Regions from separate parts of the Mesorhizobium sp. NZP2234 genome, predicted to be linked through region 2. Evidence: riboswitches for the same ligand, from Rfam matches in the RefSeq annotation. Region 2 holds a riboswitch; each other region holds the start of a gene.
What was found. Region 2 has a riboswitch for cobalamin ahead of bluB (5,6-dimethylbenzimidazole synthase). Riboswitches for the same ligand answer to the same signal wherever they lie in the genome.
Positions count from the first base shown of each region.

Region 1 (10,099 bases), 440 kb from region 2:
CCGCCGATGATCAGCGCGGCCGGCAGGGCGAACATCAGGAGAAAGCGGCCCATGCGGCGCTTCTTCTTCGGTGCCGCCGGGACCGGCGCTACAGGCGGGGCGACCGCCACAGGGGCGGCAACCGGCTGGGCCGGAGCTTCCATCTCAACCTTGGGGGCGTTTTCGTCGACCTTGGCTACCGCATTCATGCTGCTGCGCCTTCCGCACTCTTGATCTTTTCAAGCGACGAAGCCTCGCCGTCCGCCAGATTCTGCACGATTACATCGAGCGCCCTGATCAGGACGCGGCGGTCCTCGGGCGAAACGCCGACAAGCGATTCCTCATAAACTTTGCCGGCGAGACTCTTGACCTCGGCATAGGCAGCGCTCGCCTTGGCTGTCGGGAAAATCATGCGCACGCGGCGGTCGGCGGCGTCGGCGCGGCGTTCGATCCAGCCGCCCTCCTCCATCCGGTCGACGAGGCGCGAAACGCTGATCGGCTCGATTTCGAGCAGTTCCGCGAGCCGCGCCTGGGTAACGCCTGCCTCCTTGGCGACACGCACCATGAGGCGCCATTGCGCCGACGAAAGGCCAAGCCCGCTGGCGCGCGTCTCGAAGCGCTTGCGCAGCAGACGTTGCACGTCGTGGATCAAAAAGCCCAGTCTGTCTATGCCATCAGAAACCATGAGCGATAGATATAATAAGCGTGCTTACTATTCAAGATGTCACGTGGCGGTGAAAGCCGGCAAATATGCGTGGCGGTCTTGCAACGCGACCGAGGATGTCAATCCGTGAACCGCTGGAGACAGCCGGTCAGGCGGGAATCGGCCTTCTTCACAGGCGGTTTCGGACGACCAGCGTGACGACGAAGAAGGCACCGAGCGAACTGGTTATGATGCCGATCGGCAGTTCCTGCGGCGGAAGCAGCGTCCGTGCCAGAAGATCGCTTGCCAGCAAGAGCACCGCCCCGAACAATGCACAGCTGGCGATCAGGCGCAGATGCAAGGGACCGGCCAGCGGCCGCGAAAGATGCGGGATCATCAATCCGACAAAGCCGATGACGCCGGCGACCGAGACGAGAATTGCGGTCGAGAAGGCCGCGACGAGAAACGTCGCCCTGCGCATGCGCGCCACCGGCACGCCGAGGCTTTCGGCGGCACTTTCACCGGCCAGGAAGGCATCCAGCCTGCGGTGGTTCCACAGCCCGTAGGCCGCGATCGTGCCGGCTCCCAAGGCGCCCAGCCAGACATTGTCCCAGCGCGCCAGCCCCAGCCCGCCCATCGTCCAGAACAGCACCGAATGGGCCGCGCGCTGGTCTCCGGCAAAGACCAGATAATTGGTCAATGCCGTGAACAGGAAGGAGACGGCAAGGCCGGCGAGGATCAGCCGCTCCGGCCCCTGTCCCCTTACCCGTGCGACCAGCAGCAGGACGATGCAGGCGGCCAGTATGCCGCCGGTGAAGGCCGCGATGGGCAAGGTCGAGATGCCAAAACTGTCGCCGAAGACGGTGATGACGGAAACAGCGCCGGCGGCGGCTCCCGACGACAGGCCGAACAGGAACGGGTCGGCGAGATCGTTGCGGGTCACCGTCTGCAGCAACGCACCTGTCATGCCGAGGCCGGCACCGACACAGATCGCCAGGATCGTGCGCGGCAGCCTGAGATCGACGACGATCTTGCCGACCGGGCCCGACACCTGGTGTTCATGCAGCCCGACCGCATGGCCAAGCGAGCCGATGACGTCGCTCAGCGGGATCAGCGTCGAACCATAGGCGATCGACAGCAGCACGAGGGCGACGACCGCCACCATGCCCGCCACCATCGCCAACGCGAATCCCTTGTGCCCGGAAAGCGCGCCGGATTTATGCCCGGGGGCAAGAAGCATCAGAACGCTTCCGGATGCATCGCCTTGGCGATCTTGGCGATCGCCTCGATGTTTGCAGGTCCGGGCGTCAGTTCGGCATAGCGCAGCGCCACGAAACGCTCGTTCTTGACCGCGTCCGTCTCCCTCATTGCCGGATGGGCCTTCAAGAAATCGAGCAGTTTCCTGTAGCCGCCGCCATCCTGGTAATCGAGCAGGATGAGGAATTGCGGGTTGCGCGAGGCCACCGTTTCCCAGTCCGTATTGCCCCAGCTGGTGTCCATGTCGGCCATGATGTTGTCGCCGCCGGCGGCCGTGATCATGGCGCTGGGAATGGCGAATTTTCCGGCGGTGAACGGCTTGTCATCGCCGGAATCATAGAGGAACACGCGGGTTCCCTTGGCGCTGCCGACCTTCGCGGTGAGTTGCGCCTTCCAGCCGGCAACAAGCTTCTGCGCCTCTGTCTCCTTGCCAAAGATCTTGCCCAGCTTTTCAACATCGCCATAGAGCAGGTCCATGGAAGCCGCCGGGCGGTTCTTGTCGAGATGGACACAGCTTTCGGTCAGCACCAGTGTCTTGATGCCGTGCGGGGCGAGCGTGTCGGGCGTCACGTCGCCACCCGGCTTCATGCCATAGTACCAGCCGGCGAAGAAGAAATCGGGCTCGACGGCGACCAGGTTTTCGAGCGTCGGGTATTTGGGCGCGAGTTCCGGGATGGAGCCCTGCTCGGCCTTGAATTCGGGGCCGACCTTGTACCATCCGGTGATGCCGGTCAGGCCGACGATCGACGGCTGCAGCTTCAGCGCGAAGGCCATCTCGGCCATGTTGAGGTCGTGGATGACGGCGCGCTTGGGCGGCGCGTCGAAGGTCAACGGCTTGCCGCAACTGTCGACGGTGACGGGGAAAGCGAAGGCGGTAGAGGCCAGCAAAGAAAAGACGAGCGACAAGGCGAGACGTTTCACGGATTTTGCTCCTTGGTTGAACAGTGCCGATGGGGATGGGTTCGTTCAGGATGGCGGCGCGGCGCGGTTCGGAACATCGAACACGGTCAGTTCGCGGTCCTCGGTGGGATGGCGCAGGCGAAACACGTCGACACCGAAAATCTCGCGGATCAGCTGTTGCGTCAGCGCTTCGCGCGGTGCGGCCAACGCGTGCAGCCGGGCTTCGTTCATCACCGCGACCCTGGTGGCGAAAGGCGCCACCAGGGCCAGGTCGTGAAGCACCGCGATCACCGTCATGCCGAAGCCGGCGACGAGTTCGAGAAGCTCGCCGCGAGCACGCGGGTCGAGATGGTTGGTCGGCTCGTCGAGGAACAACACCTTCGGTTCCTGCGCGATGGCGCGCGCCAGCTGGGCGCGTTGGCGCTCCCCGCCGGACAGCGAGCCGATCGTGCGGCCAAGCAGCGGTAGAAGCCCAGTCCGGCGCAAGGCATCGACGACGATGTCGCGCTCCTCGCTCCTGCGCCTCAGGCCGGCATGCGGAACGCGGCCGAGTTCGACATAGTCGATCACCGCCAGCCGCGGATCCGGCTGGTCGGTCTGGCCGACGACGGCCATGTGCAGGGCCCGCTCGGCTGTCGAGATTCTGTCCAGGCGTCGCCCGCCAAGCTTCACCTCGCCCGAACTTGGCCTGAGCATGCCCGACAGCATGCGCAGCAGCGTCGTCTTGCCGGCGCCATTGGGGCCGATGATGGCGAGACGATCGCCGGTGGCGATGGAGAGGCTGACCGCATGGACCAGATTCCGGCCATTCGCCACGGCACCCAGGTCGCGCGCTTCAAGAAGTGGCATTGTCATCGACTATCCCCCCCAGCTTGCCCGGCGCCGGGATGCGAGCCAGCGTCTTGCCGGCCAGTCGCGGCGGACGTTGTCCGGAATTGCACCAGCCGTCGGCAAGCGAGGCGTAAAGCCTGGCAAATCGCACAAGATCGCCAACATCGGCCTCGGCATCGACGGAGCCGAAAAGATAGGTGGCCTTGCCCGGAGCCTGGAAGGCTACCGTCAACGGCCGTGCGCAGCCCGCCATGCATTCGACGCCTTCGATCGTGAAGCCATGCGCCACGGCGGGTTCATCGTGGGCCGAGAGCCGGGAGCGCAAATCGGCGCATAGGCTTTCGCCCGACCTGATGCCGGTCGGAACATCACGGCAAAGCGTGCACACGATGATGCGGTGATCGATGGCGCCGTCCAACTTCCGTCACTTTCCAAAACTGGCGACGGAAGGATGTTGGCGAGCCGGCCGACAAGACCGACGTCCACGTTTCCTCCCGGCACACCCCGTCCGGTCAACTTGGTGATGGCAGGTCTCCTGGCTCGCGGGTCCTTGCGCAATCCTGCCTTCCCAGCCTTGCCGGCCAGTGGCATTTCGGATCTTGCTCACCGCTTACAGTTGCGGGGGCAGCCACGGCTTCGACCTCTTGGGTCTCACCGTGTTCCCTTTTCACCCCTCGCCTTTCGACTCGGGGACCATCACCACTCGATCGTAGTTTTCCCCCAATTGCTTCGCAACGGATTTCTCGGTGCATTGTCGATCCCGCCGCGGCGCTCGAATATGTTATGTAATTACATTACGTCTTAGACGATAGCGCGCGGCGGCGTCAAGTGAGAGCTTGCTGCCGGAAGAAGCCGGCGAGCCAGATGCTGTTGGCTGCGGAGCGTTGCCGTCCGGATTGCGCGGCGAGCGCAATTCCGATCAAACTGCCGCGCGCGAAGGTGGCAAGATGATCCCCTCAATGCGAGGAGCCATGAACCCGACCGAGAAAGCGCTATGGTTCGTCGAGAGCCATCTGCCGGAGGCGATCTCGCTCGACGATGTCGCCCAAAGCAGCGGCGTGTCGCGCTTTCATGTGACGCGCGCCTTCGGCGCCGCCACCGGCCGCTCGGTCATGGGCTACATGCGCGCGCGCAGGCTGACCGAGGCGGCGCGCCGGCTGGCCGGCGGAGCGCCCGACATCCTATCGGTGGCGCTCGATGCCGGCTACAGCTCGCATGAGGCTTTCACCCGCGCCTTCCGCGACCAGTTCGGCACCACGCCGGAGATGGTGCGCGCGCAAGGCTCGACCAACACCCTCGACCTCGTGGAGCCGATCCTGATGGACCAATCCTTTCTTTCCGCCCTCGAACCACCGCGCTTCGAGACCAGCCGGCCGTTGCTGATCGCTGGGCTCGGCGAACGCTACAACTGTGAAACCAGCGCCGCCATTCCGATGCAGTGGCAACGCTTCGGCCCCTATATCGGCAACATTCCTGGCGAGACCGGCGACGTCGCCTATGGTGTCTGCGCCAACGGCGACGATGCCGGCAATTTCGACTACGTCGCCGGTGTCGAGGTCTCCGATTTTTCCGACCTTCCAAGGGAACTCAGCCGCGTGCGCATACCCGCCCAGAAATACGCGGTGTTTTCGCATCGCGAACACATCTCGACTATCCGCCGGACCGTCAACACGATCTGGAACAAATGGCTGCCGGCCTCCGGGCACGAGATAGCGGACGCCCCCGAATTCGAACGCTATGGCCCGGAGTTCGATCCGCGCAGCGGCAATGGCGGACTGGAGATCTGGATACCCGTCAAGGCTTAGCAGAGATCACAATTCCAAGTCCCAGGTCTGGCCGACCAGATCCTTGCCGAAGGAGTGGTGCGGTTCTTCCTCGGTCAGTTTGAAGCCGACCGCCTGGTAGATGTGCCGGGCGGCGATCAGGATATCGTTGGTCCACAAGGTCAGCGTCTTGTAGCCCTTCGCACGAGCAAAGCCGATGCATTCCTCGACCAGCCGCCTGCCGATGCCGAGACCACGGGCCGAAGGTTCGACATAGAGCAGGCGCAGCTTCGCCACCTGATCCGATTTGCGCACGACGAAGACCGAGCCGACCACCTCGCCATCGCGCTCGGCGATCCAGCTTCGTTCCCATTTCGGGTCGAAGGATTTGACAAATGCCGCGAGGATTTCGGCAACCAGCGCCTCATAGGTTTCGTCCCAGCCATAGTCCTGTGCGTAGAGCATGCCTTGCCGGCGGGTGATCCAGCCGATGTCGCCGACCTGCAGCGGGCGCAACAGATAAGGGATCCTTGGCTCTGCGCTTTCACCCAGCAGAGCCTGGACCGTCCGCATGGACTTCACCAGCCGGTCCTGCTCCGACGCGGGCAGCCGATCGAGCAGCGCCGCGACCTGGTCGTGCGAATCCTTGTTCAGCGGCGCGAAGGCATTCCTGCCCGCCGCGGTCAGCGCAATCGACGATTGCCTGGCGTCCGAAACCACCGTCGACCTGGAGATGAGGTGAAGGCGCTCGAACTTCTTCAGCAGACGGCTGACATAGCCGGCATCGAGACCGAGGTCGCGCCCGAGGTCGGTCGCGGTCAGGCCGTCGCGGTGCGCCAGTTCGTAGAGCACACGCGCCTCGGTCAGGGAGAAGGCGCTTTTCAGCAGCCCTTCGTCGAGCAGGCCGATCTGGCGGGTGTAGAAGCGGTTGAAAGCCCGCACCGCGTCGATCAGGTGCTTGTTGGGGAGGTTGTGGACGGTCATGGGATGGTTCTCCTGTCATGGAAAGGATCGACCAATTAGTTGACTTAGTCAATAAAATGATTGAAGCAATACAACCTCACAACTTCGTCATTCTAGGGTCTGCGCGCGTCGCTTCGCTCCTTGGTCCGCCCTAGAATGAGGACATCGCGGGGGGGCCGGAGCGCCAATCATGACCGCAGTGGCGCCCCTCACATCATCGGCAACACCGGCCAGCGATCAACGATCCTGCCGCCGGAAAGCACGGCGATCGGCCCGAATTGCTGCAGCACGGCCTCGCTTTGCGTCGGCCGCAGGAACGCATGGTCGCCGGGCATCACAGCAGCGTCGGCCGGCAGGCCCATGAATTGCTGGTTGGAGGACAGGCCGAGCAAACCGTTCGTCTTCATGCCTTCGGGAAATACCGGCTCGGCCATCCACTTGCCGCCATAGAGATAGCAGCCCTTGCGCGGAAACCGGCCAAGCGCCTGCAAGAGGCGGGAGACGGCGGGCGGGCCTGGCAGCATTGGTTCGACCACTTTCAGGATCGGCGTCGCGATGAAAGCCGCCGGTTGGAAACCTTCGAGACCGGGCGTGTCGAAATCGCCGGGCAGCACGAAGGCCGAGCCCATCGACACCTCATTGGCAATGCCGCGGTGATGAAGCAGCGCGGTCTTGCTGCCGCCAATGTTGAGGATGCTTCGCTGGTCGGCGCCCAGGCGCGCCAAAAAATCGGCGGCCTGCTCCGAGGCCCGCGCCAACGCCCTGCCCGGCCCGCCGAACAGGCCGGGAATGTGCGGTGCGTGCGCCTCATAGGCCATGACGCCTTCGCAGCGCAGCCCTTTGTGGGCCGGCAGCATCTTCAATGCCCGCGACAAGGCCTCCGATGTGGCAAACCCGCCGCGATGCAGGCCGACATCGATCTCGAAGGCGATACGCAGTTCGATAGCGAGCTCGGCGGTCAGCGCGCCATATTCCGCCAGTCTTTCGTCGCTGTCGATCAGCCAGCAGACACGCGACCAGTCGGCGTCGCCCTTCACCAGCGCCGCTCTCGCCGCGCTGACCGGCATCGGCTTGCCGTACAGCAGATCCGCATGCGGGAACGCGCTCAGCACCGCCGCGCTGATCGGCGGATGGAAGGTCATGAAGCGATCGGTTCCAAGCGTCTTGCCGATATGCGAAAGCAGCGGCAGGCAAGCGAGCGACTTGTCGACCAGCCGCACGGCAAGGCCGGGATCAAGCCTGGCCTTCACCAGGGCGATGTTGCCGTCCAGCCGGTCGCGATCCAGCACCAGACAGGGCTGGAAAATACCGGCCTGCTCCAGCGCCTGCGAAAGATTGGCGAAATAGGCGCTCATGGTTCGATGCCGAACAAGCCGGCCATGTAGGGCGAGACGAAACGGTTTTGCGGATCGATGTCGCGGCGCACCGCCATGGCATCGTCCCAGCGCGGATAGAGCTTCCTGAAGTCCGCCGCCTTCAGGCTGTGCATCTTGCCCCAGTGCGGCCTGCCGCCATATCTGCGCAAGACCGGCTCGGCCGCCTGCATGAACGGCAACGGATCGTTCGCCGCGTCATGGTGGATGGCGATCGAGCAGGTCGGCCTGTCGTAGAAGGGCGAGAGCCAGAACTGATCAGCCGCGACGCTGCGCACCTCCATCGGGAAATAGACCTCGGGAAAGCGCTTCTCGGTCAACTCGATGATTTCGGCCAGCGCCTTCGGTCCTTCCTCGAACGGAAGGTGATATTCCATCTCGTTGAATTTGGTCTGCCGGTCGCTGGCATAGACATTGAGCCAGTCCTGCACATAGTCCTCGGCCCGCACCCCGGCGACGGCACCCTGGATCAGCCGGCGGCGCAGCGACGGCAGCCTGGCGAGCCCGGTGCGCAGCCGGCGCAGTGTCCTCAGTCCGGCCTCGTCATCCTCGGTCGGGCGCGCGCTGGTCGCCGCGTCGCTCAAGTCGCTGGCGATGAACTGCGCATAGCCGGAGAACGGGATGTAGTAGAATTCGGCCGACCGATGCGCGGTCATCATCGTTTCGAAATCGCGCAGCATGTCGGCGACCGGCAGCACCCATTTGCGGCGGCGCAGCCGGTAGGTCGCAATGTTGTTCAGCGTCACTTCGCTCATGATCCCGAAGGCACCGAGCGAGACGCCGATGGCGTGGATCGTGTCTTGATCCCCTGCCCTGGTGAATTCACGAACATTGCCAAGGCCGTCGACGATCTGCACCGTCTCCAATTGCGTGTGATAGGCGCCGAGCGTCGGTCCCGAACCATGGGTAGCGGTCCCGAGCGCCCCGCCTATCGCCTGTCGGTCGATGTCGCCCATATTGGGCAGGCCCTGGCCGATATCCTGCAGGATGTGCATGAGCGAACCAAGCCGCGTCCCCGCCCGCACACGCGCCTGATGCTTTTCAGCGTCGTGCGAGACCAACCCCTCCAGTTTCTCCAGGGACAGGATGGTGCCTTGCGATTTCACCAGCGGGGTAAAGGAGTGACCGGCACCGACGACGCGGATCGGGCCGGGTGCGGTGCGAATGAGATCACCAACTTCACCGGCATCGGCGGGGCTGGCGATCAGCCGCGGTTCGGCGGTGACATAGCCCGACCAGTTGCTCCAGCTGGACATATTACCCCCGATCAGGCAACCGCGCGGCGGCGCCGCGAGACAAGGACGAACAGGCCAAGCAGCAGCACGCTGGCCAGGGCACTGCCGACAGCGAATTCCGGAACCGGGCGAAAATCCTTGCCGTCGATGAGCAGCGACGCCGCGACCGGCCCGATCGCCAGACCGAGGAGCTGCGCGGCCGGCACCAAGAGCACGGCCGTGCGTGTCTCGTCCGCCGTGATCGTCAGCCTGATCTGATAGGGCACGATGAACAGGAGAATAAAACCCATGACCAGGGCGGCGACCCAGAAGATCGGGAGACCAGGTCCGCTGGCGAGGATCAGCGAGGCGACAAGTGCGACGGTGCCAATTGCCGCTATGGCAAGGCGATAGTCGATGCGGGCCTCGAACACGGTCGCGGTCATCGCGCCCAGGACCTGCATCGCCAGGCTGGCCGAGACGATCAGGCCAACGGTGCGGCCGTCGACGCCGAATTGGGCGCCAAGCGGCTCCAGAAAGGCCCATATCGAGCCGAAGAACATGAAGTAGCAGAAGATGCACAACAACGCCGTGATCGAAGGAACCGTCAGCACATTGGCCAGATCCTCGTCCTTGGGCAGGTCGGCATAGTCGGCGGGAACCGTGAAGGCGACCACCAGCGACAGGATGCAGACGACCGCCAGAGCGAGGAAGCCGCCGACCGACCCGGCCGCTGGAATGACATAGAGCGCCAGCAGCAGGGCAAGAGGGCATTGCGCCAGCGTCTGCATGGTGACGAAATAGCCGCCGATGCGCTCGGCCCGGCGCGAGCGGGCGATCAGTTCGGTGGCGACCGCGACAAGGCCGCCTTCGGCAAGGCCGGCCACGGCGCGGGCCGCCATCAACATGTTGGCGCCGGCGGCATAGGCGGTCCAGACATTCGCCAGCGCCAGCAGGAGCAGAAGCGCCGCACTTTTCCAGCGCATGTTGCGGGCCGAGAGCAGCGTCGCAACGATCGCCGAACCGATCGCGATGGCGATCAGCTCGGCGGTGGCGACCAGTGCCAGTTCATCGCCGCTGACATGGCCCTCTGTGTAGAGGGCGCCGAGCAAAACCGGCTGCATACCGAGAATGAGCAGACCGACCGATCCGATCCACAGGGCGGAGGCAAGCTGC
Region 1 is NZ_CP033364.1:4,805,761-4,815,859, forward strand. It holds gene EB230_RS23790 (HlyD family secretion protein) at 1-188, opposite strand, end outside; gene EB230_RS23795 (MarR family transcriptional regulator) at 185-664, opposite strand; gene EB230_RS23800 (iron ABC transporter permease) at 813-1,862, opposite strand; gene EB230_RS23805 (ABC transporter substrate-binding protein) at 1,862-2,800, opposite strand; gene EB230_RS23810 (ABC transporter ATP-binding protein) at 2,846-3,634, opposite strand; gene EB230_RS23815 (DUF1636 family protein) at 3,615-4,028, opposite strand; cobalamin riboswitch at 4,118-4,323, opposite strand; gene EB230_RS23820 (AraC family transcriptional regulator) at 4,582-5,415, shown strand; gene EB230_RS23825 (helix-turn-helix domain-containing GNAT family N-acetyltransferase) at 5,422-6,357, opposite strand; gene EB230_RS23830 (DSD1 family PLP-dependent enzyme) at 6,546-7,691, opposite strand; gene EB230_RS23835 (D-arabinono-1,4-lactone oxidase) at 7,688-8,965, opposite strand; gene EB230_RS23840 (MFS transporter) at 8,977-10,099, opposite strand, start outside.
Region 1: linked by a shared signal. The riboswitch ahead of EB230_RS23815 (DUF1636 family protein) and the one ahead of bluB (5,6-dimethylbenzimidazole synthase) in region 2 are both predicted to bind cobalamin.

Region 2 (10,099 bases):
GGCGGGGTCTCCCGGAAAAAGCCGGCGGCCATGGCGACCTCTACGCCCATGTGCGCATCATGCTGCCGGAAGGCGGCGACAGCGCGCTGGAAACGCTGTTGCGCGGCCAAAAAGGCTGATCCGGCGCTTTTGTCCCCTGAACTGTCCGGTTTGAGCGCTTGAAGGGGCAGTGTGCCTGTGCGATAGGCACTCCACAAAGCACAAACCTTGCGGAGAGCGCTCACATGGCGGGTGGACAGGGCCTGATGGCCGGCAAGCGCGGCCTCATTCTTGGCGTCGCGAACAACAGGTCGATTGCCTATGGCATCGCCAAGGCCTGCGTTGATCATGGTGCCGAAATCGCGCTGACCTATCAGGGCGAGGCGTTCAAGAAGCGTGTCGAGCCGCTGGCGGCGGAACTCGGCGCCTTTGTCGCCGGCCATTGCGACGTCACCGACCCGGCGAGCCTCGACGAGGTTTTCGCCAATGTCGCCAAGCATTGGGGCAAGCTCGACTTCCTCGTCCACGCGATCGCTTTTTCCGACAAGGACGAGCTGACCGGCCGCTATGTCGAGACGACGCGCGACAATTTCCTGCGCACCATGGACATTTCGGTCTATTCCTTCACCACCATCGCCAAGCGCGCCGAAGCGCTGATGACCGATGGCGGCTCGCTGCTGACCCTGACCTACTATGGCGCCGAGAAGGTGATGCCGCACTACAACGTCATGGGCGTCGCCAAGGCCGCGCTCGAGGCTAGCGTGCGTTACCTCGCCGTCGATCTTGGCGCCAAGAAAATCCGCGTCAATGCCATCTCCGCCGGGCCGATCAAGACGCTGGCCGCCTCCGGCATCGGCGACTTCCGTTACATCCTGAAGTGGAACGAATACAATTCGCCGCTGAAGCAGACGGTCACGCAGGAAGAGGTCGGCGATTCCGGCGTCTATTTCCTGTCCGACCTGTCGCGTGGCGTCACCGGTGAAGTGCATCATGTCGATTCCGGCTATCACGTGGTCGGCATGAAGGCGGTCGACGCGCCCGATATTTCGACGGTCAAGGATTAATCCCTCCGCTCCTCCTCCGCCCAGGCCCTGGCCCGACCTCCGGAAGACCTGATGTACCCGCTGGTTTATATCGTGCGCCACGGCCAGACTGCGTGGAACGCCGAGTTCCGGCTTCAGGGCCAGGCCGACACCGACCTCAATGCCCTTGGCCGCGAACAGGCAACCGGAAACGGGCATCGGCTGGCCCAACTTGTCGGCGATGTCAGGGATTTCGATTTCGTCGCCAGCCCGATGCGGCGGACGCGCGAAACGATGGAGCGCATCCGCGCCGCGATGAAGCTCGATCCGCTCGCCTATCGAACCGATGTCAGGCTGGTTGAGGTCAATTTCGGCGATTGGCAGAGCTTTACCTTTGCCGAGCTCGAGACGCAGTCTCCCGGAGCAAGCCGGTCACGTGCCCTGGACAAATGGAATTTTCAGCCACCCGGCGAGGGGGCGGAAAGCTACCAGATGCTGCTCGAACGGGTGAAGCCTTGCTTCGACGAACTCGATCGCAGGACGATCTGCGTGACGCATGGCGGCGTCATGCGCACCCTGTTCCGCTTCGTGCTTGACATGGCCGAGGACGAGGCCGCGAACCTGGAGATACCGCAGGATCGCGTGCTCAAGCTCGAAGGGCATAGTCTGGAGTGGCTTTAAGCCGCCTGAGCTAGTTCGTGTCGCTGTCCGGCAACTGCATATCGGTCACGACATTCTCGCCATTGGTCACATCGTAAGCGATTACGATGTCCATGCCCGGCTTCAGGGAGTCGAGATCGGTTTCGGCGTTCAGCTTGTAGGATTTGCCGTCGTCCAGCGTCAGCGTCAGCGCATCCTTGTCGATCTTCTTGATCAGGCCCTCGGTCTGTCCGGCGAAGGCGGCGGTGGAACAAAGCAGCATGGCGGCAACAGCGCCAATCAGGGTACGCATGATTGTCCTCTTTGGTCATTGCGCCGGCACTGTGGCGGCGGATCCTCAACGGCGGATGGAAGAAAGCAGAAACCAGCCGAATGTGTCAAAACTTAAACGGCGGGGATGACAGTTTGACCACCGCAAAAAACGCCAATAGAAGGCAGGCTTCAACCGGCTCGACTGCCGGGCAGGGCAGTTTTCCATGTCTCACAACACGTTCGGCCACCTTTTCCGCGTCACCACCTGGGGCGAAAGCCATGGGGCAGCGCTCGGCTGCGTGGTCGACGGCTGCCCGCCGGGCATCCGCTTCACGCGGGATGAAATCCAGGCCGAACTCGACAAGCGCCGGCCGGGCCAGTCGCGCTTCGTCACCCAGCGCCGCGAGCCAGACGAGGTGAAGGTGCTGTCCGGCTTCGTCCTCGACGGGGACGGCCAGACGATGATCACCACAGGCACGCCGGTCTCGATGCTGATCGAGAATGTCGACCAGCGTTCGAAGGACTATGGCGAGATCGCACGCCAATACCGGCCAGGCCATGCCGACTACACCTATGACGTCAAATACGGCATACGCGACTATCGCGGCGGCGGCCGCTCCTCGGCCCGCGAGACGGCCGCGCGCGTTGCCGCCGGGGCGCTTGCCCGCAAGGTCGTGCCGGGCATGGTGGTGCGCGGCGCTTTGGTGTCGATGGGCGAGAAGTCGATCGATCGCGCCAACTGGAACTGGAATTTCATCGGTGATGCCGAGAACCCGTTCTTCACCCCCGATCCCGCTTCTGTTCCCGTCTTCACGCAGTATCTCGACGGCATCCGCAAGGCCGGTTCGTCAGTCGGTGCTGTGATCGAAATCGTCGCCGACGGCGTTCCGCCAGGTCTCGGCGCCCCGATCTACGCCAAGCTCGACCAGGACATCGCCTCCGGGCTGATGTCGATCAATGCCGTCAAGGGCGTCGAGATCGGCAACGGCTTCGAGGCCGCCCGTATCACCGGCGAACAGAATGCCGACGAGATGCGCATGGGCAATGACGGCAAGCCGGTGTTCCTGTCCAACAATGCCGGCGGCATCCTCGGCGGCATCTCGACCGGACAGGCGATCATTGCGCGCTTCGCAGTCAAGCCGACTTCATCGATCCTGACGCCGCGAAAGTCGATCGACAAGGACGGCAACGACGTCGAGGTAATGACCAAGGGCCGCCACGACCCTTGCGTCGGCATCCGCGCCGTGCCGATCGGCGAGGCGATGGTTGCCTGCGCGATCGCTGATCATTATCTGCGGCATCGAGGACAGACGGGGAAGGGAGGGGGATGAGGCGGTAGGGCAGTATGTTACGCTGCCTGCCGAAACAGCCAAAACCCTCCCTTTCCCAACTGCCCTATTCCCTACTGCCCTGCGAGCCAAGCGAGCGCCCATGCCTTACGATCAAAAGAAGATTGTCGAAGCCATCCGAGCCTTCGAACGTGGCGAGATCGTCGTCGTCATGGATGATGACGGGCGCGAGAACGAGGGCGACCTGATCGTCGCCGCCGTCCATTGTACGCCCGAGAAGATGGCCTTCATCGTGCGCAACACCTCCGGCATCGTCTGCACGCCGATGCCGCGCGAGGAGGCCAAGCGGCTCAACCTGCAGCCGATGGTCGCCGACAATGATTCCGCCCACACCACGGCCTTCACCGTCAGCGTCGATTTCAAGCATGGCACGACGACAGGCATTTCGGCCGACGACCGCACGCTCACCGTGCGCAACCTCGCCAACGGCAATGTCGGCGCCTCCGATTTCGTCCGCCCCGGCCACATCTTCCCCCTGATCGCGCGCGAAGGCGGGGTGCTGATGCGTTCGGGCCATACCGAAGCAGCCGTTGATCTCTGCAAGCTCGCCGGCCTGCCGCCGATCGGCGTCATTTCCGAACTGGTCAATGACGACGGCACCGTCAAGCGCGGCCCGCAGGTGCAGGCTTTTGCCGAGGAGCATGGCCTCAAGCAGGTGTCGGTCGCCGACCTCATCGCCTATCGTCAGCGCAAGGAAACGCTGGTCGAGCGCGTCGCCTGCTCCGATATCGACACGCTCGGCGGCAAGGCACAGGTCTTCACCTACACGCTGCCGTGGGACACGATGCATCACGTCGCTGTCGTTTTCGGCGACATCCGCGACGGCGAGGACGTGCCGGTGCGGCTGCATTCCGAGGATGTGGTGACCGACGTCTTCGGCCCTAGCCATCGGTTGGACGGCATCATGAAGGCGATGGGCGAGCGCAAGCGAGGCGTCATCGTCTATTTGCGCGAGGGTTCCGTCGGCGTCGCGCATCAGGAACGCAAACGGCCTGCAAGCGGCGACCGCGAGGATCATGAAGAGGCCCGCCGGCGCGAGAACGAATGGCGGGAGATCGGCCTCGGCGCGCAAATCCTGAAGGACCTCGGCATTTCCTCGATCAACCTGATCGCCTCGCGCGAGCGCCACTATGTCGGCCTCGAAGGCTTTGGCATCCACATCGCGAAGACCGAGATTCTCTAGGCCATGTTGATATTCAGGAGGTCGGCCTGACGTGAATCTCGACATGGCCAGGCTGTCACTCGGCCGGAACGGCAGCGGCGTCGCATTCCTCCAACTCGCATTTACGGGTGGCAAGGCTGCGCTGGCCGAGCAGCACGGTGGCCAGCGCGATGGTGCCTGCGGCCACTGAAACCCAGAACCCGCTCTGGGCGCCGAATGCGTCCACCACGGCGCCGGCGGCGAAGGAGCCGAGCGCCATGCCGATACCGATCCCCGTGGTCACCCAGGTGATGCCCTCCGTCAGCATCGCTTCCGGCACATGCCGTTCGATCAGGCCGAATGCCGTGATGAAGGTCGGCGAGATGGCCACACCGCTGATGAAGACGGTGAGTGCCAGAAGGGGCACGGTGCCGGCGGTGAGCGGCAGCAGCGTGCTGACCGCGATGACGGCTACCGCGATGGCCAACTGGCGTTGCAGCGGTGTTTTCAGATTGAGCGCGCCGACAATGATGCCGAGCACGAACGACCCCAGCGCGTAGACGCCAATGACGAGGCTGGCGGCGCCGGGTTGGCCAAGTTCCTTGGTGATAGCCACGGTGCTGACTTCCGTCGTCGCGAAGGTGGCGCCGATGAAGATCAGGGCGAATGTGATGATCTGTACCGGGCGCAGGCGAATTGCGGAGCCGCTCGAGCCTGCACCCATTGGCCGCACTTGCGGCTCGGTCGAGCGCTGCAGGATGAACGCCGTCGAGCCCAAGGCAAGGAACAGCGTGCTCGCCAGCATGCCCGCTTCCGGGAACAGGGCGGCACTCAAGCCCACCGACAGCGATGCTCCGGCGATGTAGACCAACTCATCCGCCGCCGACTCGAAGGCGAAGGCGGTGTTCATCTCGGGCCGACCGCGGAAAAGCTCGGTCCAGCGTGCGCGCACCATCGCCGGCATGCTGGGCATTGCGGCGGCCAGCAGAGCCGACACGAACAGCGTCCAGACTGGCCAGTCCTGATTGGCCGACGCAATCAGCGTCAGGAATGCGAGCACGGAGATGATTGTGGTGGGCACGACGATCCGGGTCTGGCCAAGGCGGTCGACCAGTCTTGATATTTGCGGCGCCAGGAAAGCGTTGGCCAATGCGAATGTCGCCGAGACAGCGCCGGCCAGCCAGTATTCGCCGCGCGTCTGTGACAGCATCGCCACGATGCCGATAGGCGCCATGGCGATCGGCAGGCGCGCCAGGAAACCGGCGGCTGCGAAGCCTTTGGCACCGGGTGCGCGAAAGATCTCTGAGTAAGGGTTTTGCATGATCCGGTTCCTCGACAAAGGGCGATCTGACAATTACATACGGAGCGTATGAGAACTAGATAGATCATACGCGGCGTATGTCAATTGGCATACGGGGCGTATGTAAGTAGGGCCAGAAGATGCACAGACCCCGCAAGGAGATGATCGCCGAGACGCGCGCCAAGCTGATCGCAGCTGCGCGCCAGGCCTTCGGGACGATCGGATATGCCGAAGCGTCGATGGATGATTTCACGGCATCAGCCGGACTGACGCGCGGCGCGCTCTATCATCACTTCGGCGACAAGAAGGGACTGCTGGAGGCGGTTATCGCCGAAATCGACGGCGAGATGGCGGCTCGGGTGAACGAGGTCGCCTCGAGAGCGCCGACCCGCTGGCAGCGTTTCGTCGACGAATGCACCACCTATATCGAGATGGCGCTGGAGCCGGAAATCCAGCGCATCATGTTCCGGGATGGCCCGGCTGTGCTGGGCGATCCGGCGCAATGGTCGAATGCCAATGCCTGCGTTGGCTCAATGACCGATCACCTGACAGCCCTGCAGGGGGAAGGGGTGGTCGTCCCGGGCGTCGACCCTGAAACGGCCGCACGGCTTATCAACGGGGCGAGCAGCCAGGCGTCGCAGCGGATCGCCAATTCAAACGACCCCGAAGCCACGTCGAGGAAGGTGGTGGCGGCGTTCAAGCAACTGCTTGAGGGGCTGCTCAAGGAGCCGGGTCCGCAATCGAACTGAAGTCCCGTCTGCTGCCTGGTGCCCGCCCATGATTGACAATCCTCGGGGTGAGCGCATGCTCCGCAGCCATCTCTGAGGGGAGATTCGGGGCATGTGGGATTTCGAGATCGGCAGGTCGGTGTCCATCATGGTGCGGACCTGGCCTTTCATTGTCTTTCGCATGATCGTCTATTTCGGCATCACGCTGGCCTACATCATGGCGACAGGCACGGGCGCCTCGGTCGGCTATGGCGTCGGCCATATCTCCACCGATCCAGATGGGCCGCTGTCCTTTGCCCTGTGGGGCGGCGTGGTCGGCTTCGGCATCGTCTCCATCGCCGTCTACTGGATCCGCGAATACATCCTCTACGTCGTCAAGGCCGGCCATATCGCCGTCATGGTCCACCTGATCGACGGCCATGATGTCCCTGACGGCCAGAACCAGATCGCCTATGCCCGGCAGGTCGTGACCGAGCGTTTCGCCGAGGCCAACATCCTTTTCGTCGTCGACCAGCTGGTCAAGGGCGCCATCCGCGCCATCACCGGCCTGCTCGGCGGCGTCGCCGCCTTTCTGCCCATTCCGGGCCTGAGCGGCCTGGTCTCCTTCATCAACACGGTGATCCGCCTGTCGCTCACCTATATCGACGAGATCATCCTCGGCTACAACATCCGCATCAACTCATCCTCGCCTTTCGAAACCGCGCGCCAGGGCGTGGTTCTCTACGCCCAGAACGGCAAGACCATGGTCAAGAACGCCGTCTGGCTGGCGGTCATCATGTGGGGCGTGTCGTTCGTGATCTTCCTGCTGATGCTGGCCCCGGCCGGCGCCATTCTGTTCATGATGCCCGGCCAGCTCGCCGGCTGGGCCTTCGTGCTGGCCATCGTCTTCGCCTGGGCCTTCAAGGCGGCGTTCATCGAGCCCTTCGCCATCGCCTGCCTGATGCAGGTCTATTTCAAGACCATCGCCGGCCAGGTGCCTGATCCGGCTTGGGATGCCCGGCTGGCCGAGGCGTCATCGAAGTTCCGGGAACTCAAGGACAAAGCGCTTTCCTCCTTCGGCGGCTCGCGCTGGGGCACGGCCGGCGCGACGCGCTGATCAGCCGGGCTGGCCTGTGCGGTATCGACGGCTTTCAGGCGCGCCACCGCTGACTTGAGCGGTGCCTCGCCTTTCCCGCAAAAGGTCTCGCTCATGATCAGTTCGGGCAGGGGCAGGCGCCGGCCCCAGCCATGCGTTTCAAGGTCCGGTTTGGGCGCGAACTCGGAAACCCGGCCGACGCAGAGATAAGCAATCGGCGTTACATGGTCGGGAATGGAAAGCAGGCTTTTCAGCGCCTGCGCCTCAATGATGCTGACCCAGCCGACGCCGACGCCTTCGGCGCGTGCCGCCAGCCAGAAATTCTGCACCGCGCAGACCGTGCTGTAGAGGTCCATCTCCGGATTGTGCCAACGTCCCAGCGGCGAGCCCTTCGAGCGCTGTCGGTCGCAGGTGATGCAGATGTTGAGCGCGCTTTCGCAGATGCCTTCCAGCTTCAGCTTGCGGTAAAGCGCCTGCCGATCTTCCTCGATTTCTGGCAATTCCTGTTCTCGCGCGGCCAGGAACAGGTCGCGCACCTTCTCCCGTCGCGCGGCATCGCGGACGACGATGAAATTCCACGGCTGCATGAACCCGACCGATGGCGCGTGATGGGCGGCAAGCAGCAGCCGCGCCAGCACCTCATCGTCGAGAGGAGCAGGCAGGAAATGACTGCGCACATCGCGCCGCGTGAACATGGCGCGGTAGACTGCGTCGCGCGCCATCTGGTCAAATCCGTCGCCGACAGGAGCGGTCATAGCATCCGGCATCGCTTGTCCCCTTGCGATTGCAAACCCATGTCCTCCGCCTGACCATGCGGATGACGGTGCCTGCCAGGCCGGTCTTCTGGCTCAGGATCAACCCGCGTCCGGTGCCTTCCCGTCATCGACAGTGGCATTTACCGGCGCGGTCCCCCTCACAGCGTTGGGCACGCCACGGAATTCAACCGTGTTCCCGATTCTCCCGCTTGCGGCGGGCACCAGGCAGTGAAGGCGACCTTATGCCGAAGCGTCCGCGCCGCCAATCCCCACAGCGACGCCAATGGACGCAGAAGCGATTTTCCCCAGCCATTGGGCCGCGACGCATGGCCATCACGGCGTTGGGGCACTAGATAGGGACGATGGCCACTCGTCTCTACACGCATCCGATCTTCCTTGAACACATCACGCCCCCCGGTCACCCCGAGCGGCCGGACCGCTTGCGCGCCATCGAGCGCGTGCTTGACGACGAAGCCTTTGCCGAGCTTGACCGCGTCAAGGCGCCGGAAGGCGACGAGGCCACCATCCTTTACGCGCATCCGGCCGATTTCGTCGCGCGCGTGCGCGCCGCCATCCCCGACGAGGGCATTGCCCGCATCGATGCCGACACCACCGCCAGCCCGAAGAGCTGGCAGGCGGTGATAACCGCGATCGGCGCCGCCAACGCCGCCGTCGACGACGTCTTCGCAGGCCGCGCCGACAATGTCTTCGTCGCCGCCCGGCCACCCGGCCACCATGCCGAAAAGACCACGGCGATGGGCTTTTGCTTCTTCAACACGGCGGCGATCGCGGCCCGCTATGCGCAGAAGAAGCACGGCGTCGAGCGTGTCGCCGTCGTCGACTGGGATGTGCACCACGGCAATGGCACGCAGGATATTTTCTGGGACGATCCCTCGGTGCTCTATTGCTCGACTCACCAGATGCCGCTTTATCCTGGCACTGGCGCAAAGAGCGAGACCGGCGCCGGCAACATCGTCAATGCACCATTGGCGCCGCGGACCGGCAGCGAGGTGTTTCGCGATGCCTTCCTGTCGCGCGTCCTGCCGGCGCTCGACAATTTCGCGCCCGACCTCATCATTATTTCGGCCGGTTTCGACGCGCATCACCGTGATCCGCTGGCCGAGATCAACCTGACCGAGGACGATTTCGACTGGGCGACCGGCCAGCTGATGCAGCGCGCTGCCCGCCACAGCGGCAACCGGCTCGTCAGCCTGCTCGAGGGCGGTTACGATCTGCAGGGACTGGCATTTTCGGTCGCCGCCCATGTCGGGCGACTGATGAAAGGATGAATGATGGCTGCTGAGACCAACGAAGACGTCAAGGCGATGAGCTTCGAACAGGCACTCGACGCGCTGGAGAAGATCGTCGATGATCTGGAGCGTGGCGACGTGCCGCTCGATCAGTCGATCCGGATCTATGAGCGCGGCGAGGCCCTGAAGGCGCATTGCGACCGGCTGCTGAAGGCGGCCGAGGACAAGGTCGAGAAGATCAGGCTATCGCGCGATGGCAAGCCGGTGGGAACAGAGCCGCTCGACGCGGACTGAGGCCTGGCCGCGAACCATGGTCTTGCCTCACCGGTTTTTGGACACGATCATGATTGAAACTCGTCCCGATTGAAACAGCTCCAGGACAAGAGGAGATACGGAAGCGATGTGCAGAAACATCAAGACCCTGTTCAATTTTGATCCGCCGGCAACCAATGACGAAGTGCGCGACGCAGCCCTTCAATTTGTCCGCAAGCTGAGCGGAACGACGCGGCCCTCGAAACAGAACCAGCATGCGTTCGACCACGCCGTGGAGGCCATTGCGGCATCGGCGCGCGAACTTCTCGATTCGCT
Region 2 is NZ_CP033364.1:5,250,623-5,260,721, reverse strand. It holds gene EB230_RS25985 (J domain-containing protein) at 1-119, shown strand, start outside; gene fabI (enoyl-ACP reductase FabI) at 225-1,043, shown strand; gene EB230_RS25975 (histidine phosphatase family protein) at 1,095-1,682, shown strand; gene EB230_RS25970 (DUF1344 domain-containing protein) at 1,693-1,953, opposite strand; gene aroC (chorismate synthase) at 2,138-3,244, shown strand; gene ribB (3,4-dihydroxy-2-butanone-4-phosphate synthase) at 3,345-4,445, shown strand; gene EB230_RS25955 (MFS transporter) at 4,501-5,724, opposite strand; gene EB230_RS25950 (TetR/AcrR family transcriptional regulator) at 5,844-6,452, shown strand; gene EB230_RS25945 (hypothetical protein) at 6,544-7,527, shown strand; partial or broken gene bluB (5,6-dimethylbenzimidazole synthase) at 7,692-8,201, opposite strand; cobalamin riboswitch at 8,322-8,502, opposite strand; gene EB230_RS25935 (histone deacetylase family protein) at 8,624-9,550, shown strand; gene EB230_RS25930 (exodeoxyribonuclease VII small subunit) at 9,554-9,805, shown strand; gene EB230_RS25925 (DUF2277 domain-containing protein) at 9,912-10,099, shown strand, end outside.

Region 3 (10,099 bases), 1.7 Mb from region 2:
GTAGAAACCGGTGATCTGCGATCGGTAATCGTCGTGATCCTTGTCGATCTCGGTGGTCACGGGATAGAGCAGCGGCAGTTCCAGCATATCTGGTCGGAAGCGTGCCTCGACGATGGCGCGCGCGTTGCTGTTGTTGCCGCGCTTGGCGAAGTAGGCGACGACATCGGCCTCGGCCAGGGCGCGCGCGGCCTTCAGTGTCAACAGTTCTGGATCGCCGGGACCCGTGCCGACGCCGACAAGTCGGCCTTTGGGGAGCGCGTTCACAGGCCGGGCCTCGCCAATGAATTGAGCGCGGCGGCCGTCATGGCGCTGCCGCCAAGCCGGCCACGCACGATGGCATAGGGCACGCCATAGGAATTCTCGGCCAATGCATCCTTGGATTCGGCGGCACCGACGAAGCCGACCGGCATGCCGATGATGGCCGCCGGCTTCGGCGCGCCGTCGCGCAATTTTTCCAGGAGATAGAACAGCGCGGTCGGCGCATTGCCGATGGCGACGACCGAACCGGCCATGCGCTCGCCCCACAGGTCGATCGCGGCGGCAGAACGGGTGTTGCCGATCGCTTTGGCGATGTCGTGCGTGCGCGGATCGCGCAGCGTGCAGATCACCTCGTTGCCGGCCGGCAGCCGGGCGCGGGTGACGCCATGCGAGACCATTTCGGCATCGCAGAAGATCGGCGCGCCGGCGGCGAGTGCCTGGCGCGCGGCGGTGACGAATTCAGGCGAGAAAACGAAATGGCTTGATGCTTCGACCTGGCCGCAGGCATGGATCATGCGGATGGCGACATCGGCCTCGGCTTCGGAGAAGCGTTTGAGGTCGGCCTCGGCGCGGATAATGGCGAAGGAGCGCTCGTAGATCGCCGTGCCGTCGTGGATGTAGTCGTAGGCGGCCATGCTCATTTCCGTTTTTTAGTTTGGGCCTGTTGGTAAGTCTCGGCGATTGCCGCCGGCCCAAGCCTTGTCAGGCAAGCAGCGGCGGTCTCGTCCTGAAATCGTGCACTGCGGATCACCGCCGCGACGCGACCGAAGCCGCGCGCGGCGTCATAGCCCGGCCTGTAGCCGGCAGGAAGAGCCTTTGCCGTCGCGTTCACGACAAGTCCGGCTCCATTTTCGTCGCCGACGATCGTGAGCGCCGCCGGGCCGGGATGTGCACAGCCCTTGGCACAGCCGGAAATGTGCAGCGTGAAGTCGAGAATGTCCGCGTTTTCGGCGGCGATCGTCTCGGCGATGTCACGCGTGGCGATGCGGCCGGAGGCGCAGGCCGGCGTGCCGGGGCAGGCGGCGATGCGGGTGCGCGGATCGGTGTGGGAGGTGACGAAGCCGAGGGCGGCGGCGGCTTGCTGGAGGCGATGGTTCGCTGACTGTGGTTGGCCGAGGAAGAGCAAGGCGCGGCCCGGGGCGAGGCGGATTTCGGTGGTGCCCAGCGTGAGGGCGCTTTGCGTGAGAGCGATGAGCTTGTCGGCTGGCATACTGCCGTAGGGGAGAGCAATGCCGAGGGCGAAAGTGTCGCCGGCCAAAGGGAAAAGGCCGATAGGTTTGCGCGAGGCGCCCCCCTCTGTCCTGCCGGACATCTCCCCCACAGGTGGGGAGATCGGCTGCCCTGCCGGCGGCGTTGTTCTTGCGAAAGCGGACGTGTGCTGAGCCGTTTCGGCGTTGGAAATGGGCGAGGCCGAGCACGAATGAGCAATCTCCCCCCTTGTGGGGGAGATGTCCGGCAGGACAGAGGGGGGCGCCACAGAATGCCAGCCTGCGAGAGATACCAATTGCCTCTCCGACAAATCCCTCGCATGCGCTTCGCGGCCCTTTTCAGCGACCATCCTGAGCGTAGCGACGGCTATGTCTCTAGCGGCATCGGCATCGACTGTTGCCAGCACCTTCGCGTTTCGGCCGTCACCGGCAACCGATACGCTCCAGACGATGTCGTTGTCGGCTCGCACCGCCTTCAGCCGCACATCGGCCGTCACCGCATCCATCGTCAATTGTCCGCCACCGTCGACAACCACCGAAACCTTCGGCCCCAGCCGTTGCGTCAGCCCAGCGTCCTCGACCGCCACCCTGACCCGCTCCGCCAGCGGTCGCGGATCGGCGATCTCGCGAGGATCGATGCCCGCCAACGGACTGGTCTCCACCGGCACGCCGGTCCGCACCGCAATGCCCAGCGCATCGACCTCCGCCGCTAGCAGTGCTGCGGTCTCCGCTGTAAGGCCGCGTATCTGCAGACTACCCCGCGCCGTCACCTCCATGATGCCGTTGCCGTGCCGCTGGGCGGAGTCCGCCAGCTCGATCAAGAGCTTCGGCGTCAATCCTTCAAAAGATGGGGCTCCGGCAACCGGGTTGAGCCGCACCAGCAGCCCATCGCCGGTCTGCATTGGTGCCGACAGGGCCGGACAGGCGCCCCGGCGCGAGAAGGCGTTCATGCCGCCACTCCCAGCACCTCTGCCTCGGCAATCAGCGCCGCGAGATCGTCGTCGATGGAATTGCGCAAGGGATGCCAGAGGCCGCGCCGTCGCGCGGAGAGAAAACGCTCGGCGATGACCTTCGCGGCGGCCGGGTTTTCGCGCAGGATGAAGGCGCGAACTTCCGCGTCGCCAACATAGGCGTCGTGCACGGCCTCGATCAGCGCGCCCGAAATGGCATGGGTGGTCTCGGCGAAGCCGACCAGCCGGTCGACCGTCTCGGCGAATTCGGAGGCGCCGCGCGGGCCGTGCCGCATCTGTCCGGCGATGAAACGCGCATTGACGGCGCGGGCGCGTACCACCCGCGAGACGGCCTCGCCGACCGAACGCGGCTTCGGCTTTTGCGGGTCTGTCGTGTCGAGGACGATGACGTCGGCATTCCGGCCGAGCGCTGCAAGTGCTGCCGAAAAGCCGCCGATGAAGGCGACGTCGGCGGAGCCTTCGAGAATGTCGCGGCCGGGGTCGTCGCCGGTGTGGACCAGAAGATCGGCTTCGGCGATGCGGGTTTCGAACGCGCCGGGCACCGAGACGCCTTCGCCGCCGGCACCGCCATAGGCATGCGAGGTGGCGTCGAGATAGGCGCGGCCGATTTCTTCGCGCGCTGCCCAGTCGCCGCTCGACAGGAGGTCCTCGACGCCGGCGCCGTAAGTGCCGGGCGAGGTGCCGAAAATGCGTGGGCTGATCTTGCCATCCGCTCGGGTCCGGGCCGCGAGCGGGTTTTCCGAATCCTCCTCGTCGCGCGCGGCGACGGCATTGGCGGCGGCGTCGATCAGCGCGATCTGGGTCGGGAACATGTCGCGGAACAGGCCCGATATGCGCCAGGTGACATCGACGCGCGGGCGGCCGAGCGTTGCCGGCGGCAGCACCTCGATGCCGGTGATGCGGCCGGTGGCGGCATCCCATTGCGGCCGGCAGCCCATCAGCGCCAGGCCTTGCGCGATTTCCTCGCCGCCGGTGCGCAGCGAGGCCGAGCCCCAGAGGTCGATCACCAGAGAGCGCGGCCAGTCGCCATGCGTTTGCATATAGCCGCGCACGACCTCTTCCGCCGCCGCCTTGCCCAGGTCATAGGCGGTCGGTGTCGGCATGGTGCGTGGATCCGACGTGAACAGGTTGCGGCCGGTGGGCAAAACATCGGAGCGCCCCCGCGCGGGCGCGCCGGCCGGTCCGGCCTTGACGTGGCGGCCATCGAGCGCGGCGAGCAGCGCCGACCTTTCAGTCTCGGCACTTTGGCGGCGCATGGCGTCAGGCTCACCATCGGGCGCGCGGCCGTAGATATGCAACCCATCCTTGATGGCGAAGTCCTTGAGGTCGCAGAGCCAGGCGTCGATGCGGCGCAGCGCCTCGTCGGGCGCGTCGGTCCTGGCGACGCCGGCTTCGGCGGCGAGGCCGGTCTTTTGCGCGGTGTCGACGATCAGCTTTGCCAGGCGGTCGCGGCGGCGGCGGTCGAGGCCATCTGCCTGGGCATATTCGTCAACCAGGCGTTCGAGTTTGTGCTGGTCGTCGTCCAGTCCCGCGCCGGCCAGCGGCGGCGGCAAATGGCCGAGCGTGACGGCGGCGATGCGCCGCTTGGCTTGCGCTGCTTCGCCTGGGTTGGAGACGATGAAGGGGTAGATGACGGGCAAGGGACCGGTGACGATCTCGGGAAAGCAGCTTTGCGAGAGTGCAACCGTCTTGCCCGGCAGCCATTCCAGCGTGCCGTGCGCGCCGACATGGATGAGCGCATGGACGCCGAGGGATTTGCGCAGCCACAGGCCAAACGCGATCAGGGCGTGGCGCGGGGGGAGCGTCGGGTCGTGATAGTCGGCGCGGCGGTCGGCGGAGCGGCCGCGGTCGGGGGCGAGGGCGACAGTAATGTTGCCGAAGGTGGCGGCGCGGAAGGGGAAGCTTGCTGAGATCGTTTGTGAAGGTCTGTGCGCCTGGCGCAACCCTGCCTCGTCTTCTGCCTTGCCCCAAGCGCCTTCGACCCCTGCGATTGCCGCAATCGGCAACTCTGTCGAGAAGGCAATATAGTTGTCTAACGTCAATCCAGTATCGCTGACTTCCAGCAAATCCAGCAGCGCGCGCGGCGTTTGCGGAATCCCTTCAACGGCATAGCCCTGTCCCTTCAGGTCATGCAGCATGGCCAGCACGCTCGACGGCACATCGAGGCCGACAGCATAGCCGGTACGGCCGGGAGCACTGGGATAGTCGGGGATCAGGATAGCCAGCTTGCGCCCGGCTCGAGGCGTCTCTCGCAGCTTGATGAAGGCCGCGACGCGGTCGGCCACCTGCGCCACGCGATCCGACTCGGGCCGGTTGGCGAAGGCACGGTGGCCAAGTGCGGGATCGACATCGCTTTCGCCCTTGAAGGAAATGGCGCCGGCGAGGATGCGGCCGTCCAGTTCTGGCAGCACGACATGCATGGCGAGGTCGGCGGGCGCCAGGCCGCGCTGGTTGTTTTCCCAGACGTCGCGGCGGGTGGTGGCGACGATGACCTGGAAGACGGGCACGCCGGCACGGTCGAACAGGGTTTCGACGCCGGGCTCGGCGCCTGACGCGAAGGCGGTCGCGGTGATGATGGCGGCGGGCTTCAGCACGGCGAACGCGGTTTCCACAAAGGCCAGTGACGGCGGGTCTTTCAGACTGGAGACGAAGATGGGGACCGGGAAAACGCCGCGCTGCCGCAGCGCTTCAAAAAGGGCATCGATCGGCGCGACATCGGCGGCGAGAAGCATCGAGCGGTAGAAGAGGATCGGCACGACCTTTCCCTCCCCCTCGAGGGGAGGGTGGCGGCAGAGCCGCCGGGTGGGGTCGGTTCGACCGGGCTCGGCGCTCTTGCGGTGCCTTCTGAGAGGACCCCACCCCCGGCCTGCGGCCGGACCCTCCCCTCGAGGGGGAGGGGGACGCCGCCGCGTGTGGGCTCGTAGTAGCCGGCTTTTGGCACTGCCACCGGCTCAACAACGGCCGCATCCTGGCCCGCCAGCCGCGCCAGCCGCTGCACCAGCGCGCTCATATTGGCCGGGCCGCCTTCGCGGAAATAGCCGAGCAGACTATCCAATTCCTCACGCGGCAGCGTCGAGGCTTCGATCAGCCTGAGATCCTCGTCGTGGCTTTCACCGGGAAGCAGCGCCAGTTTTATGCCGCGCTCGCGGGCGACCGAGGCCAACTGGTCGCAGCCATAGCGCCACCAATCATGGCCGCCGAGGATGCGCACCAGGATGATCTTGGCGTGGCGGGCGACGCTGTCGACCCAGAGGTCGACGGACATGGGATGGCGAAGGTCGCGCAATGCCGCCAGCCGCATCGAGGGCAGGCGGCCGGCATCGGCCTTCCACGCCGCCGCCAACCCGGCAAGATCGCTGTCGGTGAAGGACAGCGCCACGATATCCGCCGGCGTCTGCCGCAGATCGACCGGCTCGGCGAGATCGTCGAGCGAGGCGGACGTCGTGGTGAGGATATGCATCGCGGCCCGTGTCTGAAAATCAGCCGGCGAGTATACGCTCGATTGCCGGGCGGTTCAGCCCCTTGAGGCCGATGACGACCAGGCGCGAGCGGCGGTCGTCCTCGGCCGTCCAGGCGCGGTCATAGTAATGATTGACGCGCGGGCCGACGGCCTGCAGGAGGAGCCGCATCGGCTTGCCGCCGACCTCGACGAAACCTTTCACACGCAACACATTTTCTTCTTCGGCGACAGTGGCGACGCGCCTTGCCAGCTCGTCCGGATTGGCGATCGAAGAGATGTCGACGATGAAGGTGTCGAAGTCGTCGTGCTCGTGGTCGAAAGCGCCGTCATGATGGGATTTGCGGTTCTCGATATCGTCCTCGACGGCGAGACCGAGCCCGAGCAGTATGGAAGGGTCGACCTTGCCGTGCGAGGTCGGCACGATCTTCACGGCGCGGGCGGAATGTTCGTTGACGATGGCGTTGGCCCGGGCCGAACCGGCGGCGTCCATCAGGTCGCTCTTCGACAGTATGATCAGGTCCGCGCAGGCGATCTGATCCTCGAACACTTCCTCGACCGGGTCGTCATGGTCGAGGCTCTCATCCCCGGCGCGCTGCGCTTGCAAGGCGTCCATGTCGTTGGCGACGCGGCCTTCGGCCAAAGCAGGGCCGTCGACCACGGCGATCACGCCATCGACCGTCACGCGGCTCTTCACCGTCGGCCACTGGAACGCCTGGACCAGCGGCTTGGGCAGAGCGAGGCCCGAGGTTTCGATCAGGATGTGGTCGACCTTCGGCGTCAGCGACAGGATCTGGTCCAGCGCCGGCACGAAGTCGTCTGCCACGGTGCAGCAGATGCAGCCATTGGCCAGTTCAACGATGTTCTCCTCGGGGCAGGTGTCGATGCCGCAGCCTTTCAGGATTTCGCCGTCGATGCCGATGTCGCCGAACTCGTTGACGATAATGGCAATGCGCTTGCCGCCGGCGTTTTCCAGGAGATGGCGGACCAGCGTCGTCTTGCCGGCGCCGAGGAAGCCGGTGACGACGGTGCAGGGGACGCGGGAGAGATTGCCGGTCGAATTTGGGGCGCTCATGATCAATCCTTCAACAGGTCGAGGGGAGGAATGCGGGCCACGAGGCCGCGCTTGAGGGAATCGGGCCGGCCACGCCATGGAATGAGGCCGTCCGTCGAGGTGGCGAAGAGTTTGGCGCCGGTGACGAGGTCGGCGCCGCTGGCCGCGGTCAGGTCGCCGAAGACATAGCTCCAGCAGCCGTCGCGCAGGATGGCGGCGCTCAGCCGGCGCTTGCAATTGCCGAGGCATTCGACGGTGCGGACGCGGATGTTGTCATCGGCCGCGGCATGGCGCGTGTCCTCGGCCAGCAGTTCGCCGGCGCGGGGATGGGCGTCCGAGCCGGCCTCGTCGCGACAGGAGGCGCAGACGATGACCGTGACGCCGGTCAAGGCTTCGCTGTCGGCGGACGAATTGTCCGCTGTACCAGCCGAAAAACTGCCGTTCTGGTCCAAAAAGCCGGGCTCCTTGCCCGGAAACCCGCCGGGCGATCGGATTCTCTTGTCACAGACGGCAGGTCTCCTGGCTCGCGGGTCATCGCCTTGGGTGCCGCCTTCCCAGGAATCCCCAGTGGCTTTCGGCCTAGGCTCTTCGCTTACAGTTGCGGGGACAGCCGCGGATTTGAGATCTTTCACCTCGCACCGCATTCCCTCTTAGCCCCTGCCGTTGCGGGCAAGGGACCGTCTGGACGGGATTTAGGCTTTTGCAGGCAGCGGTGTCAACGCGAGCTTACGACATGGCGATGTCGGCCAGCGCCGGGCCCAGATCGCCTGCCGGCGTCACGTCCATGCGTTCAAGGCCAAGCCAGCCCTGCATCTGCTTCAATTCCTCGAAGAGCTGCGCGGCGGTTTCAGGCGGGGCGCCGGGCTCGGGGTAGGCGGCATGGACGCGCAGGACGCTCGCCGGCCGGTCCGCCTTGAGGTCGACGCGCGCGACGATCCGGTCGCCGAGCAGGAAGGGGAGGACGTAATAGCCGTATTGGCGCTTTTCAGCCGGCGTGTAGATCTCGATGCGGTAGTGGAAGTCAAACAGCCGCTCCGAACGCGAGCGCTCGAAGACGACCGGGTCGAACGGCGCCAACAGCGCGCGGGCCTCGATTTTCCGGGGCAGGCGGGCGTCCTTGTGAAGGTAGGCCGGCTTGTCCCAGCCTTCGACGCGCACCGGCAGCAATTCGCCCAACTCGACCAGTTCCTCCAGCCGGCCCTTCATATCGGCCGGCGACAGCCGGAAATAGTCGCGCAGGTCGCCTGACGTCGCCACGCCATGGGCGCGGGCGGAAATGCGCAGCAATTCGCGATGCGCGTCCTCGGCCGGGGGCACCGGCAGATCGAGGATCGCCTGCGGCAGCACGCGCTCCGGCAAATCATAGAAGCGCTCGAAGCCGCGACGGTGCGCCGTGGTGATGCGCCCGGCCCAGAACAGCCATTCGAAGGCGTGCTTGGCATGGCTCCAGCCCCACCAGCCGCCCGAACCTTTCTGGCCTTCGAGCGCCGAAGCGGCGATCGGGCCGCGCTCGACGACCGCGCGGTAGATGTCTTCTATATAGGCGGCGTGTTCGCGGCCCCATTTGGCCAGCCCCAGATACATTTCATCGCCTTGCTCGGCCCGCTGCATGCGCCAGCGCATCAGCGGGTAGGTCTCGACCGGCAGGAACGAGGCCTCATGCGCCCAGTATTCGAACACAGTGCGTTTGCGCGTCACGGCGGCATTGTCGAGCAAAGCGAGCGGGTAGGGGCCCAGGCGCGAATAGAGCGGCATATAATGAGCGCGCACCACCGCGCTGACGGAATCGATCTGCAGCAGGCCGGTGCGGGACAGCACACGGGCGAGATGACGGCGGTCGGGTGTGCCATTTGGGCGCGGATCGAGAAACCCTTGAGCGGCGAGTGCAATGCGGCGGGCCGCGGCAAGAGAGATCTTTTCCTTCATGCAGGCATCACTCCGAGGGGGCTTCGGCTGTGGGTCGGTCTTTGTCTGGGCAGCTTCTTGTCGCAAAACCGGCGTCCAGTTTTGCGGAACCTGCGTGGTGATTCCAACCCATGCTAGCAGGGTTTTGGCGGCAACCATGTCAGGAGAGAAAAGTGGAGTAAAAAGCGAAGGAAATCAAACAGGAGCGGATCGGACCAGTTTCTCCGGATATGCCGTCCAGGTCGGCGTTTTGAACAAGGTTTGACTTGCTTCGCTGGAAGTGCTGCGCTAACCCTCGCCGCGTTGCAGCATAGGCCCTTAAAACGGTTCAGCGGTTAAACTGTCACGCTTCCGCAATAAGGTCCGGTGCTGTAATCAACGTGGATTGGCGCCAACGGAAAGCCGCTGCATGAACGCACTTCTCAGTTCGTACCTGCCTATCGTCCTGTTCATAGGCGTGGCACTGGTCGTCGGCCTGGCGCTGCTGGCCGCCCCGTTCCTGGTGGCCTACCGCAATCCCGATCCCGAAAAGCTGTCCGCCTACGAGTGCGGTTTCAACTCGTTCGACGATGCCCGCATGAAATTCGACATCCGTTTCTACCTGGTGTCGATCCTGTTCATCATCTTCGACCTGGAAGTGGCCTTCCTGTTCCCCTGGGCCGTGTCCTTCTCGAAGATCGGCATGCTCGGCTTCTGGTCGATGATGGTGTTTTTGGCAGTGCTGACCATCGGCTTTGCCTATGAATGGAAAAAAGGAGCGCTGGAATGGGATTGAACGACAGTTCAGGCACCCTCGTCGCGCCGAAGCCGAAGGGCATCATCGATCCCAACACCGGCAGGCCGGTGGGGGAGGACGATCCCTTCTTCCTCGAAATCAACAATGAGCTTGCCGACAAGGGCTTCCTGGTCACCTCGACCGAGGCGCTGATCACCTGGGCGCGCAGCGGCTCGCTGATGTTCATGACCTTTGGCCTGGCGTGCTGCGCGGTCGAGATGATCCACACCTCGATGCCACGTTACGACTCGGAGCGGTTCGGTGTCGCGCCGCGCGCGTCTCCGCGCCAGTCCGACATCATGATCGTCGCCGGCACGCTGACCAACAAGATGGCGCCGGCGCTGCGCAAGGTCTACGACCAGATGCCGGAGCCTCGCTACGTCATCTCGATGGGCTCCTGCGCCAATGGCGGCGGTTACTACCACTATTCCTATTCGGTGGTGCGCGGCTGCGACCGCGTCGTGCCGGTCG
Region 3 is NZ_CP033364.1:3,543,845-3,553,943, forward strand. It holds gene EB230_RS17530 (precorrin-2 C(20)-methyltransferase) at 1-264, opposite strand, end outside; gene EB230_RS17535 (precorrin-8X methylmutase) at 261-893, opposite strand; gene cobG (precorrin-3B synthase) at 896-2,416, opposite strand; gene cobN (cobaltochelatase subunit CobN) at 2,413-5,193, opposite strand; partial or broken gene EB230_RS32670 (cobaltochelatase subunit CobN) at 5,343-5,897, opposite strand; gene cobW (cobalamin biosynthesis protein CobW) at 5,917-6,969, opposite strand; gene EB230_RS17555 (DUF1636 family protein) at 6,972-7,400, opposite strand; cobalamin riboswitch at 7,440-7,645, opposite strand; gene EB230_RS17560 (winged helix-turn-helix domain-containing protein) at 7,675-8,874, opposite strand; gene EB230_RS17565 (NADH-quinone oxidoreductase subunit A) at 9,263-9,628, shown strand; gene EB230_RS17570 (NADH-quinone oxidoreductase subunit B) at 9,619-10,099, shown strand, end outside.
Region 3: linked by a shared signal. The riboswitch ahead of EB230_RS17555 (DUF1636 family protein) and the one ahead of bluB (5,6-dimethylbenzimidazole synthase) in region 2 are both predicted to bind cobalamin.